DNA from 4 places in the Lysinibacillus sp. NPDC097287 genome. Region 3 is predicted to be linked to each of the others. Evidence: riboswitches for the same ligand, from Rfam matches in the RefSeq annotation. Region 3 holds a riboswitch; each other region holds the start of a gene.
What was found. A riboswitch is a leader RNA that binds a small molecule or an ion and turns the genes downstream of it on or off. The one in region 3 is predicted to bind S-adenosylmethionine.

Region 1 (7,478 bases), on a different contig from region 3:
GCTGTTGGTGCGTTGTAGATGCTGGGTGAATAATTAATGATTTTGCATCCCCTACGTTTGCCACGTGCGAGAATAATTTTACGCTGTCGATCAGTAGTCGACCAGCTTCACGTCCACCTTTTATGCCAAATGTGAGCACTGAACCGAAGCCATTTTTCAAATATTTCTTCGCTAGATCATGTGTTGGGAAATCTTCTAAGCCATTGTAGTTTACGTATTCCACAGATGGGTGGTTGCGTAAATATTCAGCGACTGCTTGTGCATTTTCGTTGTGTTTAGGGATACGCAAATGAAGCGTTTCTAAACCTTGTAATAAGTTAAAAGCCGCATCGGCACTTAATGTTGGGCCGAAATCACGAAGTAATTGCACGCGCAGTTTTGTGGCAAATGCAGCCGTTGCTGTATCAATTCCGTATCGTAAACCATGATAAGATGCGTCTGGTTCTGTAAAGCCTGGGAAACGACCTTGTGTCCAGTCAAATTTCCCTGCGTCTACAACAACACCACCTAATGTTGTTCCATGACCGCCAATCCATTTCGTTGCTGAGTGGACAACGATGTCTGCACCGAATTCGATTGGTGTTGAGCCATAAGGAGAAGCAAATGTGCTATCAATAATCAATGGCAAGCCATTTTCATGTGCAATATTCGCTACTGCTTCAACATCTAATACTTTTAAGCTTGGATTTCCGTAACCTTCAGCGAAGATTGCTTTTGTTTTTTCATTAATAGCTGAACGGAAGTTTTCTGGATTTGTTTCATCTACGAATATTGTTTTAATACCGTAGTTTGGTAATGTGTTTGCAAGTAAGTTATATGTGCCTCCGTATAAAGAGCTCGCTGCCACTATTTCATCGCCAGTACCTGCAAGGTTTAAGATTGAAAACGCGATAGCCGCTGCACCAGATGAAAGTGCTACTGCCGCTGTACCGCCTTCTAATAAAGCGACGCGTTTCTCAAATACCTCTACAGTTGGGTTAGTAATACGTGTATAAATATTGCCCGCTTCTTCTAAAGCGAAAAGACGTTGCGCATGAGCAGTGTCTTTAAATACGAAAGCTGTCGAACGGTAAACCGGTACTGTACGAGAGCCTGTCACTGGGTCTGGCTCTTGGCCACCGTGTAGTAGTAGTGTTTCTGGTCTAAAATTTGTCATTGAATAATTCCTCCTTATTGGTTGTTTTTTTACGATGGTACCGGAGATGAGGAGGATTTTTGTGTAGAAAACAAAAACCCCCTTCAGTTAAGAAGAGGGTTGCGGTTGCAAGTTTTCCTCCCCTTATCTGCCAGATCCAAGTATAGAATCTGTAGGAATTAGCACCTTAGCAAGTTCGTCACTTGCTGGTTGCCGGGCATCATAGGGCCTATCCCTCCGCCGCTCTTGATAAGAGTATGTGATTCAATTTCCATCGTTGTTACACAGTATAAACAATAGTCTATTTTTCTGTCAATACTAAAATTTTATATTTTCTGAACCTTCCGTCTGCTAAATCCCGTACTATAAATACATATACTACTAAAAATAAATATTTTTTGAAAGGAGCTTTTTATGATTCAATTTGCCATTATATGTATCCTAGTTGGTTACCTAATCGGCTGTATTCATGGCTCTAAAGTAGCGCAGTTTTTTTCGGGCGTTGACTTGAAAAAAGCTGGACATGGCAATGCTGGTGCCTCAAACGCCACGCTTTCTCTTGGATGGAAATACGGTATTTTAGTAGCTCTCATTGATATTGGAAAAGGCGTTGTAGCAATAATTGCTGTACATCTTTATTTTGCAGATACCTCACTATTTACAGTGGAACAAATTTGGCTACTTACGTATACGATTGCTGCTGGTGTTATTTTAGGGCATAATTTCCCGTTTCATATGGGCTTTAACGGTGGCAAGGGGACCGCTTCCATAATCGGTATTTTGCTAGCAGTCGATTGGAAAATTGGTCTTTTCGCACTTATTTTATTTGTCATATTATCATTCGCTACAAATTACTTAATCGTAGGTGTACTTGAATTTTATCTTGTCTTTTGTACCGCGACTTATTTATGGATTCCAGGCATTGGCCCTACCCTAATTGCAATTGGACTATTTATCATTGCAATTGTTTTGCACCTTGAAAATATTAAGCGGCTCGTTCAAGGAACCGAACCAAAGGTAACATCCGCTTTTAAGAAGAAATAATATTAAAATAGAATTTTGTCTTTTCCATGACCTTGAATTCTCTCTTATAAATCCATGTTTTCTATAAACAGAGCATATTTTACATCCTTCCAAAATTCACAATTAATTTACAAATTACTTTCTTAATAAAACATCTAACCAACCGATGTTATGGGTAGTTGTAACTATACTTGTAAATTGAAAGGATGAATCATTATGTCTACTTTCGAGAAAGCGGTCCCTAAACGAAATTTAAAACCATTATGGATTGGCTTAGCATTCGCAGCCCTACTTATTATCACATTTTTACCAAACAACGGGGACTTACCTGTAGTGGGTCAACGTGCTTTAGCTATTTTAGCATTCGCTATCATACTTTGGGTAACTGAAGCTGTGTCCTATCCCGTCAGTTCTGCGATGATCATTGCGATTTCTGCCGTATCACTCGGTCTTGCGCCTTCTATGGAGGATCCTTCAGTTGAACTTGGCACAAAAGCTGCGTTAAAAATGGCACTTGGAGGCTTTAGTAACTCCGCTGTAGCACTAGTGGCAGCAGCACTCTTTTTAGCGGCTGCCATGCAAATCACAAATCTACATAAACGTTTGGCCTTATGGGTTTTATCGATGGTTGGTACAAAAACAAAAGCAATCGTTTTCGGCGCAATTTTAGTATCGATAGTTCTAGCATTCTTCGTTCCTAGTGCTACTGCTCGTGCAGGCGCAGTTGTACCAATCTTACTGGGAATGGTTGCAGCTTTCGGTTTACCACGTGATAGTAAACTTGCTGCCCTGCTCGTCATCACCTCTGTTCAGGCCGTTTCCATATGGAATATTGGTATTAAAACGGCTGCTGCGCAAAATATGGTTGCATTGAACTTTATTCAAAAAGAATTCGGCATTGATATCTCATGGGGCGCATGGTTCATTTATGCAGCGCCTTTCTCAATCATTATGTCGATTGCATTGTTCTTTATTATGATTACACTAATTAAACCTGAAACGAATAATATCGAGGGTGGACGTAATGTCATTAAAAAGCAATTAGCTGAACTTGGTCCATTAAAAGGACCCGAAATTCGTTTAATCATTACATCTATTATTTTATTATTTTTCTGGGCAACAGAAGGAAAGTTACATCCATTTGATACCACTACTGTAACCATTATTGCGATCGCAATTTTATTAACACCAAAAATTGGTGTATATACATGGAAAGATGTTGAAAGGGTTATTCCTTGGGGCACCATTATCGTCTTCGCTGTCGGCATTGCACTCGGTACGATTTTACTTGATACCAAAGGAGCACAGTGGTTGTCTGACGCTGTATTCGGTTCACTTGGCCTAGACTCTATGCCGATTCTAGCGACAATTGCACTCGTATCTATTTTCAACATTTTAATACATTTAGGCTTTGCAAGCGCAACAAGTCTTTCTTCTGCACTAATACCAGTATTTATCGCCCTAGCTACAACCATTACGATGGATGTTGACCAAGTCGGCTTCGTATTAGTCCAACAATTTGTCATCAGCTTCGGCTTCTTATTACCAATTAGTGCACCTCAAAATATGCTAGCCTATGGTACAGGTGCATTCAGCGGGAAGGATTTCTTAAAATCGGGTATTCCGTTAACGATTATTGGCTATCTGCTTGTACTACTCTTCTCAGCAACATACTGGAAGTGGATTGGCTTACTATAAAATAAAAAAGGCCTTGAAGGACGATTGAACGTCGACTTCAAGGCTTTTCCATCATTTTATTTAGAGAACGCAGGATCTTTCATTGTGCCATTTTTCGCTAAATTCACATGCCAAGATAAAGCTTTTTCTAAGTCATGTGGTGTATGGTGGCCACCTGTTGCTTCATTTGCATCATTGAAGTAAGCCCATAATTGCTCGCGATAATCTGGATGCACGCAGTTATCGATAATAAGACCAACACGCTCTTTCGGTGCTAAACCACGTAAATCAGCTACTCCTTGCTCTGTTACGATGACATCTACATCATGCTCTGTATGGTCTACATGTGACACCATTGGTACGATACTTGAGATGCTGCCGCCTTTTGCGTATGATTTCGTCACGAAAATACCTAATCGTGCATTACGCGCGAAGTCTCCTGAACCGCCAATACCATTCATCATTCTTGAGCCTGATACATGTGTAGAGTTTACGTTACCGTAAATATCTACTTCAAGCGCTGTATTCACAGAAATTAACCCGAGTCGACGGATAATTTCTGGTTGATTTGAAATTTCTTGTGGACGTAATACTAGTTTGTCAGCGTATTTTTCAAAGTTACCGTACACGCGGTTTCCTACTTCTTCAGATAGAGTGATAGAAGTAGCAGATGCAAAGCTTACTTTGCCTGCATCGATTAAATCAAATACTGCATCTTGTAATACTTCTGAATACACTTCTAAGTTTTCGAATTCAGAATCCTTGAAACCTAGTAATACAGCATTTGCTACTGAACCTACTCCAGATTGTATTGGTCGCAAGCTCGTAGTTAATCGACCTACTTTAATTTCATCACGTAAGAAATTAAGTAAGTGATTCGCCATAGTATCTGTCTCTTCATCAGCAGGAACAATTGTTGATGGAGCATCTAAAATATCTGAAACAACGATACCTTTTACTTTATTAAGATCTAGTGGGATACCGATTTGTCCAAGACGATCAGATACATTTAGCAACTGAATTGGATCACGCTTACCTTGTGGCCCTGGCACATAAATGTCATGGACACCCTCTAATGCATCAAGTTGCGCTACATTTAGCTCGATAATAATTTGGTCAGCTTCTTGTACGAAGATTGGTGAGTTACCAACAGAAGTTGTTGGAATAAGTAAACCATCTTCTGTAATAGCAGTCGCTTCAATAATTGCGAAGTTGATTGGGCCAATGATTCCTTGGCGTACTAACTCTGCGTTATGTGAAAGATGAGCATCAACAAATGTGATGTCACCACTGTTAATTTTATTACGGATACCCGCATCTGCTTGGAAAGGTCCACGCTTGCGAATAACGCCTGCTTCTGCTAGGTATTGGTCAACTTCTGGTCCAAGTGATGCACCTGTATATACATCTACCTTGAAACTCTCTGTTTTCGCTTTTTCTACAAGTGCAAGCGGTACCACTTTTACGTCACCAGCACGTGTAAATCCACTCATACCAAGTACCATGCCATCCGAAATCCAAGATGCTGCTTCCTGGGCTGTTACTACTTTGCTTCGTAACTGTTCATTACGAATCTTTTTCGCTACTTTTTCTTCCATTTTTTATTCCTCCATCCTATTTGTGATTACTTCAACTAGATTACTTGTCCAATCCATTGGTACACCCAACCAATTGTGGAGAATACAGATCAAATAACCCGTCGCATATCCAATTTTACACCAAACAGAACATTTATACCATATCTAAGAAAATATTTTACTTTACGAGTTAATTATGGGTTTTCACACATTATCCAAGAATAGTTTTAAGACCATACTATTTATGTTCACACATGGAATTCATTCGATTTTACGAGAGAAGCGTGATATGCTTTTGTTAATTACATACATATCGCAAAGGAGAACTATCACATGGTTAAAGAATTATTACGCAATCACTCTTCCGTTCGAATCTACGACGGCAATCCTATCTCTAAGGATATAGTTGAAGATTTAATCGCAACAGCGCAAATGGCTGCTACATCACATTTTGTCCAAGCATATAGCGTTATTTGGGTAACAGATGAAGCGAAAAAAGAAAAATTAGGATTATTATCTGGTAATCCACGTCAATATGAAACCTCTGGTGGAGCTTTTGTTTTTTGCGTAGACTTTAAGCGTCTACAAATGGCTGGCAAATTAGAAGGTGTTGACATCGTTGCGGATTCAGCAGAAAACGTGCTTGTCGGCGTTGCGGACGTATCCTTATTCGCACAAAACTTTGTGATCGCGGCAGAATCTATGGGCTACGGTATTTGCTATATTGGTGGCGTACGTAACAAGCCTGAAGAAATTAGCGAACTGTTTAACTTACCAGACTATGTATTCCCATTATTCGGTCTAACAATTGGCGTACCTGCTCGTCGTAATGAAGTAAAGCCCCGTTTACCAGTAACAGCTGTGCTTCATGAAAATGAATATAACCTTGAAAAATACGAGGAGCTTTTACCGGCTTACAATGAAACAATGGAGGCTTACTATAATAGCAGATCCTCTAACCGTAAAATCGATAACTGGACAAAACAAATGGCTGATTTCTTAATTGATCAACGTCGTCCGCATATAAAAGATTTCTTGGCAAACAAGGGCTTTAATTGGAAATAATTATTTGCATATGTGGAGTTACTATCGAAGGATAATAACTCCACATTTTTCATGTTATGAAAAAATAATCACTCACAAATAGTCCATTTGTCTTTACATAGTGGAATATTGCCTTTGAAGATTAAACGAAAAGACTCTTTCTATTCCCAAAAATTCCTTTAATATTAAAAATGGGAGCTCTATATCGAAAGGAGTTGTGCTAAAGTGCCCTATTTAAATAAAGATCTTGCTCGTACCTTAGAACTGCAACATAAAAGATCTGTCAGAGGTTTATTTTTAAAAATTCAAGACTTAAATAATGAATGTACGATGTTAAGAAAACGGATTGTTGAGCACATTGACTTAACTCAATACAGTGATGCCATTGATTACGTAAATAAATATGTTACACATACTTCTATTTTAAATTTAAAATTCATTACTAATACCCAAAATTTAGAGGTCGTTGTTCTACACGCAATCCTTCTAGAATTTATATTAACAAGTGAGACCGCTCAATCTTTCGACTATGAAAATCAATTGCTCGAAGGCTATATAGAAGAAATTTTAGCATTGAATGAGCATGCTCCAACTCTATTTGCTAATCATAAAGAAAAGATGCTTCAATATATAAACTCCCAAATAACATAAAAAAAGACGATCACAGCAACATCACATTGCCCTGATCGTCTTTTGGTCTATTGTAAGCCTTTTATGATTAGTTTCCGAACTGGCAAGAATTGTTCACCTGTATCCCCGTACGTTACCAATACTTCATCGCCTACTTGTAAATAGATTGTAAGTGGCTCTGTCTCTGCGCTGACTAAGTAATTTTCACCGTTATCTAGTAAGAACGAAACTTCTGTGTAATCACCAAGTCGTTCCTTATAAACACGTTGCACTTTCCCACTTACAGTTTTCTCCTCGGCACTCGAACTGCCTTCTACCGTACTACTGCCTCGACTTAATGCTGTTTTATATAATTTTAGTGCTTCTTTAGGTGTTGTAGCATACGCTGAAAT
Region 2 (7,478 bases), on a different contig from region 3:
GATGATTTTAGGGAAAAAGTTTGCCATTATTGCAAGACGCTATCAAGCAATTACGTTAATTGACTTTTTACGTGAACGCTATAAAAGTCATGTCATCGTGATACTGTCGGCAATAAGTATTATTATATTCTTATTCTCGGCAATGATGGCTCAGTGGGTTGGCGGCGCTCGTTTAATCGAATCACTCACAGGCTTGAACTATACCGCAGCACTATTTATCTTTGCCATTTCAGTGTTAGTGTATGTGATAATTGGTGGTTTCCGTGCTGTGGCATTAACAGATATGGTACAAGGGACGATTATGGTCATTGGTACTGTCATCTTGCTCATTGGAACAATTGTAGCTGGAGGCGGTATTGACAATATTATGGCGTCTCTTGTAGCTGAAAATCCTAAACTTATTTCACCATTTGGTGCAGAGGGTGAGTTAACGCCATTATATGTATCAACGTTTTGGATTTTAATCGGGATTGGGGTAGTTGGGTTACCCCAAATTGCTGTACGTGCGATGAGCTATAAAGATTCGAAAAGTATGCATTTAGCGATACTAATCGGTACAATTGCCATCGGTACCATTATGTTAGGGATGCATCTTATCGGGGTATTAGCTCGCCCTGTCATGCCAGGAATTGAGATTGGTGATAAAGTTATGCCACTACTGACACTCAAGGTGCTACCACCATTTTTAGCTGGGATTGTCTTAGCTGCTCCTATGGCAGCAACTATGTCTACGGTCAACGCACTACTTATGCTAGTAAGTTCAACTGTCGTGAAGGATATTTATTTAAACTACGTAAAACCAACTGCAAGTGATTCAGAAATTAAGCGTGCAAGCTTTATTGTCACAACTGTAATTGGCTTAGCGGTTGTCCTTTTTGCGCTAAATCCACCAGATTTGCTTGTATGGCTGAACTTATTTGCATTTGGTGGGTTAGAGGCAGTATTTATTTGGTCAGTGGTGCTCGGTCTATACTGGAAAAAGGCAAACAAATACGGGGCAATTGCTTCGATGATTACGGGTATGACGCTTTATATTGTCATTGACCGTTTTTATCCATCCGTATTTGGCATGCACACTGTAACCATTCCAATTGTCACTTCGCTAATTGTCTTTGTAATTATTAGTTTATTAACTGCACATAAATTTAAGGATGAAAAGTTATTTATCTAGAAAGTAAAATGCCACAGATGTTATTTCTGTGGTGTTTTTTTATGTTAAAACTCACTTGATTTCTATTAAATAAACCTCAGAAATGTTTCTTAAGGAAGAATATTTTTACATGAACATCTATTTAGTATATATGAATAGACGAATTCATACATTGAAGAAATCTTGAAAAAATATGGGGGGGTTATTGATGAAAGTATTAGCAGCTGTTGTAAATGGTATAAATGAAGAATACAAATTTGAAAAGTTATCGTTAGCAGAAATGCAACCCGATGAAGTGCTTATAAAAGTAGTTGCGACAGGTATTTGTCATTCAGATGAAGCATTACGTGTCGGTGACGCAGCATTTCCGTTACCAGCAGTACTTGGACATGAAGGCGCTGGAATTGTTGAACAAGTTGGAAGCGCTGTCAAACATTTTAAAGCTGGCGATCAAGTTGTCATGTCCTATAAATATTGTGGTCATTGTACAAATTGCCGTTCTGGTAGACCAGCCTCTTGTGATAGCTGGGCCAAGTTAAATATGTTTGGTACACGTGAAGATGGCACACATACTTTTTTCAAAGAAGATGGTACGCCAGTTTCAAATTTCTTCAGTCAGTCTTCATTTGCAACACACACATTAGTACATGAGCATAATTTAATTAAAGTTGATGATGCTGCAGATTTACGCTATATTGGGCCATTAGGATGTGGGTTTTTAACAGGCTGTGGTACCGTTGTGAATGGTTTACAGCCGAAATTTGGTTCGTCCATTGCCTTATTTGGCACTGGGGCAGTTGGCTTAGGGGCATTAATGACAGCAAAAATTGAAGGCTGTAAGACCATTATCGCCATAGATATTCATGACTCACGTCTAGAACTTGCTAAGGAACTTGGTGCAACGCATACAATTAATAGCAAGACCGAGAATTTAGGGGAGCGTATGCTTGAAATTACTGGGGGACAAGGCGTTAATTATTCCATTGATACAACAGGTGTTGCGGCAGTAATGAAGGCAGCAATTGACGTACTTGGTGTAGGTGGTATATGTGCACCCGTAGCTGTCACACCTAATAGTATTGAAATTAGTACACTTACTGATTTAGTATTTGCAAACCGTAAGCTTATTGGTGTACTAATGGGTGATACTGTACCACAAATTGCGATTCCACAATTAATTCAATACCACCAAAGTGGGCAATTCCCATTTGAAAAGCTCGTAAAGTTTTATAAATTTGAGCAAATTAATGAAGCTTCTGCTGATTCAAATAACGGCTCTACAATTAAGCCGATACTCATTGTTGATGAATCTTATCGTGCGGACGAGCCACTCATCTAAATAAAGAAGAGACCAACTCAACGGGGAGCTGGTCTCTTTTTTATCTCTTATTCAAAAAACACTTTATCTGTATTGTATTTTGCACGGAATGTGTTAATCGCATATGTTTCATAAATTTCACGTTCCATTGGGTCGTCAATTTCATATACTTCAATTTTGAAAATCTCGGCACGGTGCTTTTGCATCGGTGACACGTTATCTTCAAAGTGCTTTTTAATACGTTGACGAATTTTACGTGCTTTACCTACAAATAATAATTCGTTTTTTTCATTGTAGAAAAAGAAAATACCGCCTTTTTCACGTGTGATTTTATGGAAGTCGATAAAACCATGATAAGGTGTGATTTCTACATCTCCTGGTTTTAATACTTGTTCACGTTGACGAATAACTAAGTCTGGTTTTGGTAGTTCGATTTTAATCAAGATATTCACGTTCCTCTCTATTACATAAAGTATATCCTAACATAATTCAAGCGCCGTGGCTATTACGAACTGAATTATGACATATTAATAACATAAAAACTTGCGTGTGTAAAATTTTTAAAACTGTTTTTAAGGGTAGGCTATTCTAATCTATTGATGAATAAAATAATAATGACTACTATTTATCGAAAAGAACTAATGTAAAAGATCCATACTTAACTCCTCTAACTTACAAAAAACAAAATATTCTATGTTTTATTGAAATTCTGTATTATCCATGGTACAATTCAGCTTAATTAAATAGTCTTATCAAGAGAAGTCGAGGGATTTGGCCTGTTGACGCTTCAGCAACCTCTAACTTAGTTAGAAAGGTGCTACTTCCAGCAAAGGATTTTTTCCTTTGAGAGATAAGAGTGATCGTGATTAAAACCCTCTCATTCTATCTCACATGGAATGAGGGGGTTTTTTAATTTATATAAAGAGAAATTGATGAAATGGGGAATGCAAGATGCCGATTAATATTCCGAAAAACTTACCAGCTGGAGAACATTTACGTGAGGAAAAAATCTTCGTAATGGAAGAGGACCGTGCGAGGACACAACAAATTCGTCCGTTAAATATTTTGATTTTCAACTTAATGCCTGAAAAAGAAAAAACTGAGTTGCAATTACTACGTTTACTGGGGAATACGCCGCTTCAAGTAAATATTACGTTTTTAAATACAGCAACACATGAGTCTAAAAATGTTAGTAAATCACATTTACAGTTATTTTACTCAACATTTAATGAAATACGTCATCGCCGCTTTGACGGTATGATTATTACCGGTGCACCTGTTGAAAAAATGGAGTTTGAGGACGTCAATTACTGGGACGAAATCGCTGAAATTATGGACTGGTCAGCGAAAAACGTGACATCTGTTCTACATATTTGTTGGGGGGCGCAGGCTGCTCTTTACCACCATTACGGTATCGGGAAATTTGAACTGCCTGAAAAATGCTCAGGCGTCTATTCACATGTTATTACAGACTTGACGGTTGATTTAGTTCGTGGGTTTAGCGACGCATTTACTGCGCCACATTCTCGCTATACTTCAGTTTCCATTGATGATGTACGCGCTCATCCTGATTTACGTTTATTATCATATTCTGAGGATGCAGGCGTCTTTATTGTCCAATCAAAGGATAATAAAAATATTATGATTACTGGCCATCTAGAGTACGATGCGACAACACTTGCAGACGAGTATAGCCGTGACGTTGCTAAGGGACTTGATATAGATGTACCTGTTAACTATTTCCCTAACGATGATCCAGCAAAAGAGCCAATTAATACATGGCGTGCTCATACACATTTACTATTCTCAAATTGGTTAAACTATTATGTATACCAAGAAACACCATATGAATGGGATTTTGTCGAAGAAATCGAATATCATATCTAGAAAAAACCCCTCCTTTGTTCACCAAAGGGGGGGTTACTCTGTTTGTCTTTGTGAATGTTCTTCATTACCCTTATCTAAAGGGCTTGGTTTTATGTTTTTTTCTTTGTCTGAAATCTTACGTATTTTTGCAACGATTAATAATAGAAGCGGTAGGAAAACAGCGAATATTGAGGCATATGGTAACCAAATTTCCTTAATGAAAATTTCTGAATGTACGATGTTTGGATGAACAATTTGAGATAGTGCGACTGTAATCATCCCTAGGGGTAATATGAGTGGTCGATGATCTTTTGTATTAAGTAGTTGTCCCAACCCCTTTACTGCTGCGTAAAAATAGATGAACGATCTAATATAGATTGTAGTAATCCACATAAACGTCATAATAATCTCAATACGCTGCAAAAAATTCCCGATTGAAATTCGTTGAGCTAATGTATAACTTGGAAAAGTTCGTAAGGATGTATTCGTTGACCCTAGGACTAAAATAGACAAAGAAATCAATATGATTAAAAACAAGCCGCCTACTAAGGTGCCTATGTAAAATCCTTTTTGAGCCGCCTTTTTCACATTGACGGTCGAAGGAAAGATCATTAACAAGACAACAAGCGGGAAAGCAAAAGTACTAACAAAAAGTAAAATACCGTATATGAATGACCCTGGCGTTGCTTCAAAGAGAGGTTGTATATTTTTAATCTCGATATTTGGAGTAATGAAAAGAACGAACATGACAAATATGAATAAAAATATTGGAAATAGTATTTCTGCGGATCGTGCAAAGACTTCTAAACCCAAATAAGTAGCAAACATAATGATTAACATAAACAAAAGTGCAAATGCAACTGTTGGTGTCTCTGGCATGACTTCGGTTTGCATAAAATTCCCGATGTAATAAAGTAATTCTCCTGCAGCCAGAAAAGTAAATAGTGTAAACGCAATAGATACGACTTTACCAATAAATTTCCCTAATATTTTTTCGTTTGCCTCCACTAAAGATAAGCTGGGTGTTGTATTTCCGACTGAAATATATAACTTTACGAGCAATAAGCTTACAGCAACACCCATAATAGCTACTATCCAAGCATCCTGTTTAACTACTTGTGCGATGCTTGATGGTATTATTAAAATAGTTGTACCTATGGAACAGAGCAAAGTAATTATTGTAAATTGACGTGCACTTATAACTTGTTTTTCCATAACTTTTCCTCATTTACTTAATATATTTCAATGGACAGAACGAATATTAATCCTTTAATAATGTTTTCAACAAATCTGCAAAAGGATTAAAAATAGAGGTAATCAAATCCAATGGGTTAGGAATATTGAGATTTAAAGCCACTCCTATATTCAAGGCTGCTCCAATAATTAATAATATCAAGAACATCCAAATTGTTTTCCTTTCACCACTTTTCAATAACTTTGGCTTTTCGAAGTAAATAATTAACGCTGTAACGGTTAATATTCCCAATGTACTAAACATTTCATATTACTCCTTTAACTTTCGCGATAGTGCGTTTTGCATCGTGCCTAATCCACGCGTGCTAACATTGACTTCCACGATAACTTCTAACTCAGGAAATAACGTTGACCAGTCATCTTTTATTTTTTTCCACTCTTTAGGGTTTTCTCGATGCAGTACCTCATTAAACCCTAAGTTATCCACTTGATATTTTTGTTGCATCGTATGAAGTACTTTTTCTACTTCACCCTTAATTAATTTACTTGTTTTTTCGTTTATCATAGGAATTGTTTCATTCTCCGCTAAGTTGATAGTGCAATTAACTTCTGAAACATTTTGATCAATATCAATACTGACATTAATTTTTGGTGTACCGTTCTGTATTTTGCCTTTTATTTTAGTTTTGGAATTTATGATTTCAGTTGATAGCTCTCCTTCATTCGGACAAGAAATCACTTCAATTGTGTTATTGATGTTATCATTCAAAATATTGAAGCTTTTACTTTCTTCCTCGCTTAAAACACCCATTAATCTATCTTGCTGAAAAACTGCTAGTCCTGTAAATTCCAAAAATACTGGGGTGTCAATTCTTTCAACATTGGCCATATCAATGCCTATTTTTTGATCGCCAATTACCTCGATGACTGACAAAACTGGACTATTTCCATCATTTCTGAGTGCAGTTATTATTTCATCAATATTGACAGACCTTGTAGATCCCCAATATTTCTCTGAATTTTTGATAGAATTAGCCATCTTTTGTGCAGGTATTTTTTCTATTGAGGTTAAAACATTTAAAACTGCTTTGGCAGTCGTTTTATTTGCCATTATGACATTAAAATCGTTTCTAATTTCATGGTCCCTCGCTAAAAAGTCTATTATTGGACTAATCCCTTCAGAAGCTAATTCCTCACCGATTACAATAATTTGAAGATGTGAAAAGTATGGTTTTCTTGGAGAAGATGTCGTTACTTTCCTTATTGCTTCAAACACTGTTTTCCCTTGAGCATGGTAGGTAATGACTGGTGCACGACCACTCGTAGCTTGCTTTGAAGAAATTTCACTAGGATCTACTACTTGCACAGATATCTCATATTCATCGTCCACTTTATCCACACCAAGTGCCACAGCTATAGCAAGCTCATTTAACTCACGTTTACTCCAACAAGCACTCAATACAAGGGTAAGCGTAGTTAGTAGGATAATGGTTAATACCTTTTTCATATCGGATACCTCTATATTCAATGATTATTTTTATTTAATGACTTCTGACTTCTAATCTTGTTAATCTGATTAACTAAGCGAGGTCGCGTTAATAAAGACCCACGTGGAAATAATAGTATGGCATCCTTTTGATCATCGGGAATTATTGGTGCAAAAGGACTCATATAAGGGACTCCAAAAGAGCGCAAACTGCATAGATGCAGGATTAACGCCATCACACCAATCATCACTCCAAATAAACCAAAGCCTGCTGCTAATATCATTAAAGGGAAACGTAGGACACGAATCGTGTTCGACAGGCCGTAAGCAGGGAAAAGAAAACTACAAATGGCCGTTAATGAAACGATGATTACCATTACTGACGATACAATACCAGCCTCTACAGCTGCTTGCCCAATAACCAATGTCCCGACAATTGAAATTGCAGGACCTATCGTTCTTGG
Region 3 (7,478 bases):
TTTTCAGGAGATATCGGTTCTTATGCAGGAGTCATCATCATTTTTGTATTTGCTTCGGTAGGGATTAATGGATTTTCATTCTCCCCAGGGAATATGAAGAAAGATCTTAATAGAATGGGGGCATATGCCTCATACAAAATATTGATTATGAGTGTGCTCATTTTCGTTCCAGTGGTTTTCTCAATAATAGTCATTTCTAAATGGGTTCCTGATATTAACTATGGTTTTGGGTTATTATTGGCAGCGGGATTCTATGGTGGTCACGGAACAGCAGCCGCAGTAGGGTCAACTTTTGAGAATTTAGGTTTTGCAGCCGCAACAGATCTAGGTATGACATCAGCCACTATTGGTATTTTAACAGGTATATTTGGCGGACTCATATTTATAAAAATGGCTACAAAAAAAGGATACACACACTATGTGAAAGACTTCTCCGAAATTTCAGAGGACATGAGAACGGGTTTAATAAAACCTGCTAATCGAGTTTCTATGGGAACGGAGACAATTTCGCCGATAGCACTTGATCCACTAGCTTTTCATGTTGCGCTTTTACTGATTCCATCCGGGTTAGGATATTTGCTAAATACATATATCGCAAACACTTGGGGGCTAGACTTCCCAACATTTACAATATCGTTCATCGTCGCGTTAGTCATGTATGCAACTATGGGGCGGGGAAAAACAGGAGTCTATAAATATGTAGACGAAAATGTGGTAAATCGGTTAGGTAGTTCGGCTACTGATTATCTTGTATTCTTTGGGATTGCTTCTATAAAGCTACCGGTTATTATTGAATACGCACTTCCACTAGGATTATTAATGCTTTCAGGTATTATCATTGTCGTACTTCTGTTATGGGTAGTCGGACCAGCCATGAACTATGAAAGTTGGTTTGAACGTTCAATATTTGTTTATGGATATGCAACAGGCGTCTTTGCGATTGGTCTAACTCTATTAAGAGTAATAGATCCAGAGAATAAATCTAAGACACTTACAGATACGGCTATTGTTGGCCCGCTGAATACGCCGATTGAGTTATTTGCATGGTCTGCGGGTCCAGCCATGCTGCTTGGCGGACAACATTGGTCATTTGTAGGTATTTATGCAGCCATTTCGATTATATGTATTGTCATCTCTATTAAGTTTAAATGGTGGTATTGGAAAGTGCCTTTAGGGGATAGACCAGATGCCTCTGCACCCAATAGTGAGTGATGATGCAGAAGAGTATCAATACCGTTGAAATTCCCGCTTTAATAAGGTAAAGAAATCACTAGAATTGCACAGAAGTAATTTATAGAAGGGTTACCATCAATAATTAAACGTTGTAAGATTAAAATGACGGCTTTCTTTTGTTAAAGGAAGGCCGTCTTTTTTATACTTCCGTCAATTCTCCCCTGGCTATTGCTCACTTTTCCGTCATTTGTGACTAGCTTAATTTATGGTAATATTTAGTTGGTATAATCGTTAATGCAAGATAACTAATAGAACTTTAAGATTTCAAATAACGTGCTGCGAAGGAGAGATGAGTTTGAAGTATTTCACGGTATACGCTTCTAAGAACGATACTGATGATATTGGAAATGGGATTATAGATGTTTTCACAAAAGGTTTTCGAATCAGGAGAAATGAAAATGAATATTTTATTCAATCTAAGACGCTTTTCAACAAATCTAAAATTACAATAAGGATTATTTCAGAAGATACAGATCCAGATTACTTCGACAAAAATATTCCTGGGATGATGGGGTATTATGATGAAATTCCTTTTGAAGATGAGAATCTTAAAGGGTTGGTGTTGACACAAATATCCGTTTTAAATACGATGATTGCTATCGAAATGGAGAAAGAAATTAATGAAGAACAGATGCAGTTATTTACTAGCCTGCTAGCACAAATAGGTGGAATTGGCTTTTTACCAAACGGTACTTTGCTAGATCAAGATGGTCTTGTTATTGTTTATCCTGATGGGAAATCAGGACCTGCCAAATTCAGACCGCATGGTTGTACAAGAAAGATAATGGGACATGAAGTTACGTCTGAAGAAGGCGAACAAAGAAAGAATAAGACAATTGTTTATTTAAATGAAAAGGGAATTTCATTTATTAATTCACTACCTCAGCTTCCACCTTTAGCGCATTATCAGTTTAGAACACAGGAAGATATAGCAAGAAGAGCTGTTGCGTTATTAATTGTTATCCAATATGCGTGCGATGTGGTGCAAGGGGGAGATATACATGAATCCAAAGACTTCTTCATGAATATGCTGCAGAGATATGGTGTGGACGAATACCTGACCAACAAAGAAAGAGATTTTTTCCATACAGAAGAACCGAATAGGCAAGAAGCGGTCGATATTTCTTGGCAATATGAAGCATACTGGGTACTTATTTGGGCATTGGGTCTTGTTGATACACTCGATTTTCCTGACGATGTTTGCGACTGTGAGTATGCAATCAAAGTTGTTTCAAGCTGTGAGTCGTTCGAACATTTTTATGTCAAAACTTCGATGCGAAACAAGGCGGAGATTATGGATGAAGCAGACAAAATTTATAGATTGCACTGGGCTTGTGTAAATAGTCGAATACATGAACAAGAAGCACCTGCAGGTATGAATGAAAGTATCATCATTGAAAGACGTAGGGGATTATTCTGGATGATGGGGCACCTTGATGAAGAATGGGATCATATTTCAATGGATACCTAACTGAAGATGACAAAAAGGGCACTTAGCATAAAGGGTGCCCTTCCTTTTATTATTTATAGTGATATGTGCTTGGTTGTCGGTCTCTTCGTTGAATTTGTTTAAACCATGCTTGATCTTTTTCTTCTTGTTTTAATGTATTGACGATGGAGGATGAACAGCTAACACAGGTTCTAGCTTGCGTAATTTTGCCACATCGTTCGCACGGGGCACCAATATTGGGGAAAATAGTGTTTTTTAGTTTTCCTGCTTTCACCCATTTATAAAGCAAGTCGGAAGAAACGCCTGTTAATTCAACGACTTCATCATTTGATAAGTTACGATTGTTTTTTCTTAGTAAAAAATGAAGTAATTCCGAAAAAATATCTTCTTCTCTCGCATCTAGTTTTTTCCCAAACAGCTGCATTCTACTTCGCTCCCCGCCTTTTAATTGATGGTTTCGGTGATATTGATAGGGTTCTCGTCATACTTATAATTTTCCCAACGATTACGGGCTAATTTCCTGTATTTATTTGAAACGCTTCGATCCGAGATTAAGCGGGAGAATCCCTTCTTTGCATCTTTTATATCTCCAAGACGAAGACTCAACTCTGCATTTAAAAATTGAATTCGCTCCTCGCCTTCTTGATTGGTAGCAAAAGACTTGCTGTAAAATTCCCTTGCAGACTGTAAGTAGCGCATTTCAGCTTCAGGGTCATTTTTTAATCGATAGAGCCACGCTATTTTCAAAGCTAGGTTTGCCATTAGAAGAGGCTCTTCCATCGAAGATTTTGACACAAGATAGGCTAGCTTGTAGCTAACAATCGCATCATCTATCGTGCGCTCCTGGCAAATGTTCACCGGTTTTTGGAGCTCTTTAATGTACAATTCATTAATCAGTAGCATGAATGGCCCATAGGTTCTTGTCATGGACTTATGATAGGCATAGCCACAATGAGGACAGACAGCTACTTCATATAATAATGGATTCAAACCTTCATAGACTGGCATGAAATCGGTATGTTCTTCAATGATCTTATAGCGATTAGGACGTACTTTGTATGTTGTAAAATGCTTCTTGCAAAATTTGCAATCTACATTACTTTCGTAATAGTAAATGTTAAATCCCATAAGAACCAACTCCTTTACATCGGGTTAATTATCGTTCCTTTTGTTCTAGTAATACTCTGTATGTAATAATTCAATATATTTAATCAATGTTCTCTTATTCTATCAATTATATGTAATTTGGTATACTCCTTTGGAATTATTAATACAATACCTGCTACTTTCTCATATTGTTTTTAAGAGCAAAGATTACTAAATTTGTCTTACAACGGCATCTGTAGTTGGTGGAGGATTTGATAGTAGTTAATTAAATTAAGTGCAAAAGTTGCTCTATATAAGCAACTTTATGGTGTTATTCAAACCAATCCAGATAGGTGTCGACTATTGAACGCTGTAGTATAAAATGACCACTTGTGAATTGTATGTGAATAATATTATGCCAACTTACATTTTTTCAAAGTGTAACGTTGGAATTGAAAGTGTTACTCGGAGCTATTAGCGTATTTTTATGAAGTGATAGAAAAATGTTATAGAGTAACTAGAGAAGGGCTATCAAAGTCATTAAAAATGATTTTGATAGCCCCTTTTTATTTTAGTATTTTACATTTTTAAAACATATAATCAAGGCAAAATAGCAAATGAACGTACAGGGAACCCAGATGCTTTTTCGGGTTTCGGAACAATATTAAAAATAATTGCACCCTTTGGTGGTAGCTTATCCAAGTTCGTCATGAGCTCGATTTGATATGTATCTTGGTCGAGTACAAAATATTCACCATCTAACTTGCCGTTTTTACGAAAATCAGCTGCTGAATCAGTGTCGAATGTTTCATGACCTATAGCATTTACTTTTCGTTTTTCAAATAGAAACTTTAACGCTTCAAATCCCCAACCAGGTATATGATTATTTCCATCCTCATCTTTATTGTTGAAAGCTTCTTTATCAGGCCATCGTTTACTCCAATCCGTACGAAGTGCAACAAATGTCCCAGCTTCAATTCTTCCGTATTTTTCCTCAAAGTCAAGAATATCTTGCACACTTAACGAAAGGTCATTATTGGATTCTGCTTCCTTGGATTTATCAATAACGACAAGTGGTAGGACAAGCTCTTTCAGTTCTAATTCATCCAAGTAGCGTGTATCTCGAACGAAGTGAATGGGTGGATCGATATGTGTTCCGTATTGTCCAGGAAAAGTGAATTGTTGTGCAAAAAATCCATCTTCATGTGAGAATAACGTCTCAAATTTTGCATCGTCAAACATAAAAAAGTGTGGCGAATCTTGTCCAAATGTGTGTGTTAAATCGACCCATTCTTTTGATTTCAATAGTTGAAGTGCTTGTAAAAGATCATTTGTCATAATGTGTTTCCTGCTTTCCTAATATTTTAGATAAAAAAAGAGAACCCAATTTGTAAAAGAGGGCCCTCGTGCATACTAACTGAAGTTATTCCTCTCATCTTTAAGGTGATTTTCACCGATTGGAATTAGCAACATGCTAGAGCTGGTTGCTGAGACTTCATAGGGACAACCCATCCGTCTCTCTTGATAAGAATATAAGTGTGTGAATTTTCGGAAATATATTACAGCCACTTTATCATATTAAATAGAAGTTTACAAGTTCAATAGGGATACTCTGTTAATTGATGTATCCACTACTTTTTTTGATTCACCAATCTAATATTAATGTCAGTCCACAACAAGCATGTTCAGTAAAACGAATTTGAATGCCATCTGGTGTGAATTTTGTGTCGAACTTAATAGTAATACCAGTTGAGGTAATTAATCTGTCAACTTCTGCTTTATTTGAAAGTTGTGCAGCACTCATGAGATTGTGGGCGAACTGTTCTGAATCTGCAATTTTACTTGTTAGCAACTGAGATTGTTGCATTATGGCCTGCATACTTTTCGCTGAAATCTTTAATTGACGCGTGTTTACAGGTGGAAATGAATTATTATTTGTCGGCATTGCCAATTGACTAGGGAATTGAGCGAGAGACGAATGATTTGCCATTACCCACATCGGATAATGATTTGAGTAGGAATAATAGGGATAGTAATTGTAATACAATAAAATTCCTCCAATTCAATAGCTGATATTATATCTTATGAATTGTTCTGCTTTTAGGTGTAGCGTGTGATTTTTGGTTTGAACTCGAATGTGCAGCTACTTTTGAACAACGATTTAGTCAATGATTTAGGTATAAAAACTGGTGTAACGGGCAAAACCTTTTATGTGATGAGTTTCCATGGAAGGGGAGAATGATAATGAGTTCAGTATTAACTGCAAAAAAACGTAATGCAGGCCCTCAATCGACTTTAACTAAGCTTAGAAAAAGTGGTGATATTCCTGGTGTCGTTTATGGCTATCAATTGGCATCTACTGCAATTTCACTGGATGCAAGAGCGTTTGCTAAAGTGTTAGCGAAAACGGGGACTAATGGTGTATTTCAATTAGAGGTTGATGGGAAGAAAGTGAATGCTGTACTAAATGAACTGCAGCGTTGTGCGTTAAAGGGCAATATAAAGCATTTAGATTTTAAATCCATCAATATGACAGAAGAGTTGGAAGTCGATCTCCCTGTGACACTAGTAGGGGATGCAATCGGCGTGGCAGATGGTGGTTTTCTTTTACAGCCACATCGAGAGGTTAGAGTGAAGGTGAAACCATCAGATATACCAGAAGCACTAGAAATCGATGTGTCGAATGTGGCGATTGGTACTTCACTGTATGTCGCAGATATTCGAAATAAATTCCCGTTTGAAATTTTAAATGAGGATGACTATACATTGGTTGCAATTACACCACCACCTGCTGAAAATAAACAAGAAGAAACAGTAGATGGAACGCCTGAAGTGATTGAAGCAACAGGAAAAAATCCTTCTGGACAAGAAGAATAATCTAAACAAATAGGCTACGTCATAGGTCAATGCTTTGACTTATGACGTAGTTTTTTAATAGCTGTCTTTTTGTTTGTTTTCGAAAATTATCCATATTAATGTGACGATCGCTGCAAGCATGACCATTAGGAAGCCATAAATGGGTGTATGTTTTAATGATTGATATTGTACAACCAATCCACCTACGTAAGATCCTAGAAAAATTCCGATATTGAAGGCAGAAATATTTAACGCTGAAGCCATCGTAGTAGCTGTGGGTACATATTTTTCAGATAGCTGAACGGCATAGAGTTGTAAGCCGGGTACACTCATAAACATGAATAGCCCCATAAGTAAAACCATAACTAGACCAACAATCTGAGATTCTAATGAAAAGTTAATGCCTAGTAGTGCTAGAGCAAGACTGATAAAGATGAAGAATAATGCGCGTAAAGGATTATTATTTGCAAGGCGTCCTCCTACAGTATTTCCTATTGCTACACAAATCCCGTAGACGACTAAAATAACTACGATTGCTTGAGGGGAGTATCCCATGTGTTTTTCTAAAATGGGAGATACATATGTGTATACGACAAATACGCCGCCGTAACCGATTGCTGTAATGAAAAGAATTAACAGCATTCGTACATTACCCAAAACTTTACCCATATCACGTATCGAAATTGGATTACTCTTTGATAGATTACTTGGCACGAGTAATGCATTGCTTATTAAACCAATTATGCCGATGATTACGATGAAAACAAATGACATACGCCAGTCTGTTACTTGACCGATGAAAGTCCCTAATGGAACGCCGGTCACAGTTGCCAAAGTCAAACCTGTAAACATA
Region 4 (7,478 bases), on a different contig from region 3:
ATATCCGTTGTTATGGATATCTTCTTTTTTTGATTTTGATAATTGTCTATCAGATTTCAAAACTTTACCTATGAATTAAATTACCAATTAAAATTTGGAAACAAATTCATTAATTTTATTTATTTTACAATAAATGCTAAATTAATGTATAATCAATAATTGTAATTTCAATATAAATCATTTAAAGGTGATTTTATTGTGGATTTATTAACAATATAATGCTTATTTCACTATGATTTTGATATGGGGTTTTGGGATAATGTAATATGGGGTATTACGGAATTTATTGATGAGTCGGTAAAATATTTAAATAAACGGAAATGGAATAATGCTCAACTATTCCAATGTTATATGTGAGTGAAAGAGGGAAAAAGTGTGATTTTTCAGAAGAAAAAAAAGGTTGCGGTTTTAGATTTACAACAATATGCTGTCAAAATGGATGTGTCTAGTCATCCGTCCATACGGAAGCAAATTGAAATGTTAAATTTAACAGAGCAAGATCTACAATATTTAAAGGCGTTTAAGCCGTATGTAGAGGAAAATATTAATCACATTGTTGATCGATTTTATGACATGATGGGAACCGAGCGTAGTTTAACTGATATCATTAACAAAAATAGTTCTGTTGAAAAGCTGAAAATCACCTTAAGTCGCCATATTATTGAGATGTTTAACGGTATAATTGATGAAGAATTTTTTAAGAGACGTATTAGTATTGCAAAGGTTCATGTGCAGATTGGATTAAAAACTCAATGGTATATTTGTGCCTTCCAAGACTTATCGATTTCCTTTATTGATTTGGTCGAAAAATATGTCGAAAACCCGGTAGATCAATTCAATACTATTCGTGCAATCTCAAAAACTTCAAATTTTGAGCAGCAGCTGGTATTAGAAGCATTTGAAAATACGGTCGAGAATTTAAAGCTAAAGGTAGAAAGAGAAAAAGTAGCAGTTGAGAGAAAAATTGTGGCTTCTTCAGAAGGACTTGCTGCTATTTCACAAGAAACGAACGCTGCTTTTCATTTGTTGAATACACAATCAGATGGAATTATGCAATTAGCTAAAAAATCCCTAAGTGTATCTGCATTAGCTGAAAATCAGGCGTTAGAAGGAAGAGAACGCCTACGTAATCAGTCTACAAACATGCATAATATTATCCACTCACTTGACGATATTACAGATAACATTGAACAACTTGCAGATATGTCTAAAGAAATGGAAAGTATTATGAGTGTTGTCACGAATATTGCAAACCAAACTAACTTATTGGCATTAAATGCTGCGATTGAAGCAGCTCGCGCTGGAGACGCGGGAAAAGGCTTTAGTGTTGTTGCTGATGAAGTCCGAAAATTATCAGATCAAACAAAGGAATCTGTGACGTCAGTCGCTGAATTATTAAAAAATACAAATGAACGAACGGACAAGCTCGTTCTTTCGTTAAGTAATATTCAGCAGGAGGTTACTTCTGGTGAGGAAAATATGGCGCAAACAGAAGGGCAATTCAATAAAATTTTAGATGCTATGACGGAAGCGAAATCTCAAAATGATTGCATGGAAAAAGAGGTGAAGGCTGTTACTGGAATTGTCAGTGAGCTAGCAATCGCCTTTGATGAAGTGACGCACTCAGCAGATAAGTTGGCGAATGTTGCACAAGACTTAACAGAATAAAAACGAAGAAAATGCTCGGTAAGTGATAGGGGAACTTACTGGGTATTTTTTTGCCTTTAGGGTGTAGAGACTATAATAGCTAGCTAATTATAGTTTCTAATTTTGTAAAGGGTTCTGCGTAATTTTTTGGTGAAAAGGTCTATAATTAAGAGTAAAAAAGAAAATGGGAGCGGATTAGGATGAAGACAGTAGCTGTATTAGGCGGTGGCATTACGGGTTTATGCACGATGCATTATTTACAACGACAAGTGTTAGAAAAAGGTCTAGACGTTAAGCTCGTATTGATTGAACAAAATACATACTTAGGTGGGAAACTGCGCTCTGCATATGAGCAGGGCTTTATTATGGAAACAGGTGCTGATTCCATTGTGGCACGTCATAAGGGTGTTATGGAGCTAGTGAAGGAGTTGGATTTTGAAGAATCTCTTGTATATAACGAGACAGGTACATCTTATATTTATACAAATAATGAGCTACATGCAATTCCAACAGATTCAACATTTGGTATTCCAATGAGTTTGGCTTCGTTGGAATCAAGTACATTGGTGACGTCAGCAGGAAAGCAGGAAGCGTTAAAAGATTTTACGCTGCCAAACGTAGGCTTCACGAAAGAAAGTTCGATTGGTGAGTTTTTAACGTATTATTTAGGCGAAGAGCTAGTGCAAAATCAAATCGCCCCAGTACTTGCTGGAGTATATTCTGGAGATTTACACCAACTATCGATTGCTTCAACATTACCGTATTTAATCGATTATAAAAATGATTACGGTAGTATTATTAAAGGTTTTGAAATGCATCGCGAACAATTTGTCAAAGCGGCAAATAAAAAATTCATCTCCTTTAAAAATGGTTTATCGGCACTAATAGATCGACTTGAGGAAACATTAACAGAAGTTGAAATACTAAAAGGTGTAGCGACAACAGCTGTTGTGAAAAATGACAATGACTATACAATTTCTTTAGCGAATGGCGAGACAATAAAAGCTGATCATGTTGTAATGGCGATACCGAATGAAGCCGTACAGCGTTTATTAAGAGATGAGTCTTTAAATGAGTATTTTGAACAATTCAGTACAGCTTCAGCTATTACAATTTATTTAGGATTTGATGTGCCAGATACGGTGTTGCCGGCAGATGGAACGGGTTTTATTGTTTCACATAATTCTGATTTGCAATGTAATGCTGCTACGTGGACGAGTCGAAAGTGGAAACATACCTCTGCTGAAGGCAAATTACTCGTGCGACTTTTCTATAAGAGCATTAACCCTGCATATGAGCAGTTACGTGCGATGTCAGAGGAAGAACTAGCAGAAGTTGCTTTGGAGGACGTACGAAAAAGCTTAGGAATCGAAGATAAGCCAGTAGTAGTTAATGTCGCGAAATGGATAGATCAAATGCCAAAATATGATTTAGCGCACCATGATGCATTACAAGGACTAACTGCTGAGTTAGAAGTAAAGTATCCAAACTTATCACTTGCAGGGTGTTCTTATTTTGGAGTTGGCATTGGCGCTTGCATCCAAAATGGTAAAAAAGTTGGCGAGATGATAGCTGGAAAACTTGTATAAAGGTTTTTTCCATATAGTAGGGGAAACATAAAATTGATGTGTTTTAGATTAAAATTTCTTTGTTCGGTGAAATAGTCTTGACGTCAACGAGCGTAAGCGATATGATTCTTTTAATTATTTAAAAAATTCATACAATATTCTTATCAAGAGAAGCCGAGGGACTGGCCTTATGACGCTTCAGCAACCAACTTAATGTCAGGTGCTAAATCCAGTAGACCTTTTGGTCAGTAGATGAGAAGGAAAAACAATTACGACTCGTTAAAGCCTTCTTTTTGTAAAGAAGGCTTTTTGCTTTATTCAGCGTTAGAACGCTGAATAAAACAAAAGCCTCCGGCGGATGTCACAGATTTTAAAAGTAATGAATTGTGCATACACAATTCAAAATCTGGACGAAGATCCGCTAGAGCGAATTTTATAGATGATATGCGACAGAGGGGGCTAAAATTTATGGGATTGCTTGAAAAGTTAAAAACACATGTGCTAACAGCAGATGGTGCAATTGGCACGTTGTTATATGGTTATGGTTTGGAGTACTGCCACGAAGAGATGAATGTGCAACGACCTGAGTTAATTGAAAAAATTCATCGTGAGTATATTGCGGCAGGTGCTGATATTATTCAAACGAATACATACGGAGCGAATGCTATTAAACTAGCACGGTATGGTTTGGAATCACGTGTACAACAGTTCAATGAAGCTGCAATAACAATTGCCAAACGATCAGCTGCAGATGGTGGACAGTTTGTACTAGGCACAATTGGTGGGATTCGCGGCATTCGTAAAAGTGACGCGACGCTGGAAGAAATTTTAACAACAGTTGAAGAGCAAGCAACAGTGTTATTGGCAGGCAATCCGGATGGCCTTCTACTTGAAACCTATTATGATTTTGAAGAATTAACAGCAACTTTAAAGATGCTAAGAGCAAAAACACAGTTGCCAATTATTGCGCAAGTATCGATGCATGAGCCAGGTGTATTACAAAATGGAATATCATTGAATCAAGCGTTACATGAATTAGAAGCATTAGGCGCGGATATTGTTGGGGTAAATTGTCGTTTGGGTCCGCATCATACGATTCAAGCGTTTGAGGGAGTGGAGTTACCTAAAAATGCATTTATGTCGGCTTATCCAAATGCCTCCCTTTTAGATGTGGAAGATGGCCGTGTGGTCTATGAATCTGAAGCGGATTATTTTGGACGCGCAGCGGTTGCATTACGTGACCAAGGTGTACGTTTAATTGGGGGATGCTGTGGTACGACACCAAAGCATATTGCTGCAGCTAAAAAGTATTTAGAAGAGTTAACACCTGTGCAAAACAAATCTGCGAAGCCAGAAAAGATTGAGATCGTGCGTGAGCCGGGACCAACAACGTACGAACCTCTTCATGAAAAGGTGAAGCGTGAGCGTTCAGTTATAGTGGAGTTAGATACACCTAGACATTTAGAAATAGATGGCTTTATAGAGGGCGCGAAAAAATTATATGAAGCTGGTGCAGATGTAGTGATGATGGCCGATAATTCTTTAGCATCACCACGTATTAGTAATATCGCGATGGGGGCGTTGGTGAAGCAAATGCATGGTGTGCGTCCATTGACGCATATTACATGCCGTGATCGTAATCTAATCGGCTTGCAGTCACATTTAATGGGCTTAGATGCATTAGGTATTCATGACATTTTAGCCGTTACTGGTGACCCGACAAAAGTGGGTGATTTCCCAGGTGCAACAAGTGTGTACGATGTGTCTTCAATGGAATTAATTCAACTGATTAAGCAGCTAAATGAAGGTGTGTCATTCTCGGGCAAACCATTGCGTAAAAAGGCAAACTTTTCTGTGGCAGCGGCGTTTAACCCGAATGTACGTGTACTAGAGCGTGCAGTGGCACGACTTGAAAAGAAAATTGAGCATGGTGCAGATTATTTCATCTCTCAACCTGTTTATACAAAAGAAAAGATTGTAGAAATATATGAGGAAACAAAACATTTAGAAACGCCTATTTATATAGGGATTATGCCTGTAACGAGTTATAAAAGTGCAGAGTTTTTACACCATGAAGTACCAGGCATTAAATTATCAGAGGATGCATTAGAGCGCATGAAGGCATGCGGCAATGATAAAGACCTTGCAACAAAAGAGGGTCTTGCAATTGCACGTGAACTTGTAGAAGTAGCAGCTGAATATTTCAATGGCATTTATTTAATCACACCGTTTTTACGTTATGATATGACGCTTGAACTAATGAGCTATATAGAACAACTGGACGAACAGAAAAAAGGGGTAAGTACAAATGGCTAAGCACTTGATTGAAGAGCAACTAGAGAAACGAATTTTAATCCTTGATGGCGCAATGGGTACAATGCTTCAAAACGAAAACTTAACAGCGGACGATTTTGGTGGGGAAGAGTTAGATGGCTGTAATGAAAACCTTGTGCTGACAAGACCTGATGTCCTTGAAAAAGTACACCGCGAGTATTTAGAAGCAGGTGCAGATATTATTTGTACGAATACATTTGGTGGAACCCCTCTTGTATTAAATGAATATGATCTTGGAGACAAAGCGGATGAAATTAATACACGTGCCGTTGAAATTGCACGTAAAGTGGTCGATGAATTTTCAACATCTGATTGGCCACGTTTTGTTGCGGGGGCTATTGGGCCAACGACTAAAACGTTATCAGTAACAGGTGGTATTACATTCGATGAGCTTGAAGAGAACTTCTATGTGCAAGCAAAAGCTTTAGTTGAAGCGGGTTCAGATTTAATACTTTTGGAAACTAGTCAGGATATGTTGAATGTAAAAGCTGGTACACTAGGTGTTTCACGTGCATTTAAAGAGACAGGTAAAGAACTACCAGTCATGATTTCGGGAACAATTGAGCCTATGGGTACTACTCTTGCAGGCCAATCCATTGATGCATTTTATATTTCAATTGAGCATATTAAGCCGTTATCAGTCGGCCTAAACTGTGCGACTGGTCCGGAATTTATGACTGACCATATTCGTACATTATCAGAACTTTCTACAGGCTATATTAGCTGTTATCCGAATGCTGGTTTACCAGATGAAGAGGGTTGCTATCATGAATCACCCGAGTCACTTTCGCAAAAATTAAAAGGCTTTGCTGAAAAAGGTTGGTTAAATATTGTTGGTGGTTGCTGTGGTACGACACCAGCACATATTGCGGCAATCCGTGAAATATTAAAAGACCAAAGGCCACGTCCTTTACCAGAATCAACACATGGTCACGTTGTATCGGGCATTGAATCTTTAATATACGATGATTCTATGCGTCCATTATTTATCGGTGAACGTACGAATGTTATTGGTTCACGCAAATTTAAAAATTTAATCATTGATGGCAAGTTTGAGGAAGCTGCTGAAATCGCACGTGCTCAAGTGAAAAATGGTGCGCACGTGATTGATATTTGTTTAGCAAACCCAGACCGTGATGAACTAGAAGACATACGTGGCTTCATGCAGGAAGTTGTGAAAAAGGTAAAAGTGCCATTAGTAATTGACTCTACTGATGAGAAAGTTATTGAAGAAGCATTAAAATTCTCGCAAGGTAAAGCGATTATTAACTCTATTAACCTAGAAGACGGTGAAGAGCGTTTTGATGCGGTAATGCCACTTGTGAAAAAATACGGTGCGGCTTTAGTAGTTGGTACGATTGACGAGCAAGGGATGGCTGTTGACCGCCATCGTAAATTAGAAATTGCTGAGCGTTCTTATAAATTATTAACGGAGAAATGGGGCTTAGCGCCTGAAGATATTATTTTTGACCCTTTAATGTTCCCAGTTGGTACAGGGGATGAACAATATATTGGCTCAGCACTTGAAACAATCGAAGGAATTCGTTTAATTAAAGAGAAATTACCACGTACGCTAACAGTACTTGGTGTAAGTAATATTTCATTTGGTTTACCACCAGTTGGTCGTGAAGTATTGAATGCAGTGTATTTATATCACTGTACGCAAGCTGGTTTAGATTATGCGATTGTAAATACGGAGAAATTAGAACGTTATGCATCGATTCCACAAGCAGAAATCGATTTAGCAAATAATTTATTATTCAATACGAATGATGAAACATTAGCAGTGTTTACGGACTTTTATCGTGATAAAAAGAAAGAAAAAACAGAGGATGATATTCCAAAAAACGTTGAAGGTCGCTTGGCTTACTATATTTTAGAAGGTACAAAGGAAGGGCTGATTGACGATTTAAATGCAGCTCGGGAAAT

Region 1: it holds a riboswitch for S-adenosylmethionine, as region 3 does, so the genes downstream of both, ACIQ2D_RS12940 (O-acetylhomoserine aminocarboxypropyltransferase/cysteine synthase family protein) here and ACIQ2D_RS11420 (cyclase family protein) in region 3, are expected to answer to the same signal.
Region 2: it holds a riboswitch for S-adenosylmethionine, as region 3 does, so the genes downstream of both, metA (homoserine O-acetyltransferase MetA) here and ACIQ2D_RS11420 (cyclase family protein) in region 3, are expected to answer to the same signal.
Region 4: it holds a riboswitch for S-adenosylmethionine, as region 3 does, so the genes downstream of both, ACIQ2D_RS19595 (bifunctional homocysteine S-methyltransferase/methylenetetrahydrofolate reductase) here and ACIQ2D_RS11420 (cyclase family protein) in region 3, are expected to answer to the same signal.

The regions. Positions count from the first base shown of each region.
Region 1 is NZ_JBIWCX010000008.1:106,677-114,154, forward strand. It holds gene ACIQ2D_RS12940 (O-acetylhomoserine aminocarboxypropyltransferase/cysteine synthase family protein) at 1-1,156, opposite strand, end outside; SAM riboswitch class I at 1,277-1,391, opposite strand; gene ACIQ2D_RS12945 (glycerol-3-phosphate acyltransferase) at 1,550-2,179, shown strand; gene ACIQ2D_RS12950 (DASS family sodium-coupled anion symporter) at 2,375-3,856, shown strand; gene scpC (succinyl-CoA:acetate CoA-transferase ScpC) at 3,913-5,433, opposite strand; gene chrR (class II chromate reductase ChrR) at 5,746-6,477, shown strand; gene ACIQ2D_RS12965 (hypothetical protein) at 6,682-7,107, shown strand; gene ACIQ2D_RS12970 (hypothetical protein) at 7,155-7,478, opposite strand, start outside.
Region 2 is NZ_JBIWCX010000009.1:138,396-145,873, reverse strand. It holds gene panF (sodium/pantothenate symporter) at 1-1,171, shown strand, start outside; gene ACIQ2D_RS14235 (NAD(P)-dependent alcohol dehydrogenase) at 1,359-2,489, shown strand; gene ACIQ2D_RS14230 (nucleotide excision repair endonuclease) at 2,537-2,911, opposite strand; SAM riboswitch class I at 3,215-3,325, shown strand; gene metA (homoserine O-acetyltransferase MetA) at 3,420-4,355, shown strand; gene ACIQ2D_RS14220 (GerAB/ArcD/ProY family transporter) at 4,389-5,549, opposite strand; gene ACIQ2D_RS14215 (hypothetical protein) at 5,596-5,832, opposite strand; gene ACIQ2D_RS14210 (Ger(x)C family spore germination protein) at 5,839-7,035, opposite strand; gene ACIQ2D_RS14205 (spore germination protein) at 7,053-7,478, opposite strand, start outside.
Region 3 is NZ_JBIWCX010000007.1:22,550-30,027, forward strand. It holds gene ACIQ2D_RS11400 (sodium/glutamate symporter) at 1-1,212, shown strand, start outside; gene ACIQ2D_RS11405 (DUF4272 domain-containing protein) at 1,529-2,704, shown strand; gene ACIQ2D_RS11410 (hypothetical protein) at 2,754-3,107, opposite strand; gene ACIQ2D_RS11415 (DUF2225 domain-containing protein) at 3,128-3,811, opposite strand; gene ACIQ2D_RS11420 (cyclase family protein) at 4,370-5,107, opposite strand; SAM riboswitch class I at 5,199-5,300, opposite strand; gene ACIQ2D_RS11425 (YuzC family spore coat inner layer protein) at 5,415-5,816, opposite strand; gene ACIQ2D_RS11430 (50S ribosomal protein L25/general stress protein Ctc) at 6,014-6,646, shown strand; gene ACIQ2D_RS11435 (MFS transporter) at 6,701-7,478, opposite strand, start outside.
Region 4 is NZ_JBIWCX010000019.1:26,617-34,094, reverse strand. It holds partial or broken gene ACIQ2D_RS19610 (protoglobin domain-containing protein) at 436-897, shown strand; gene ACIQ2D_RS19605 (methyl-accepting chemotaxis protein) at 1,051-1,668, shown strand; gene ACIQ2D_RS19600 (protoporphyrinogen oxidase) at 1,848-3,236, shown strand; SAM riboswitch class I at 3,374-3,474, shown strand; gene ACIQ2D_RS19595 (bifunctional homocysteine S-methyltransferase/methylenetetrahydrofolate reductase) at 3,684-5,531, shown strand; gene metH (methionine synthase) at 5,524-7,478, shown strand, end outside.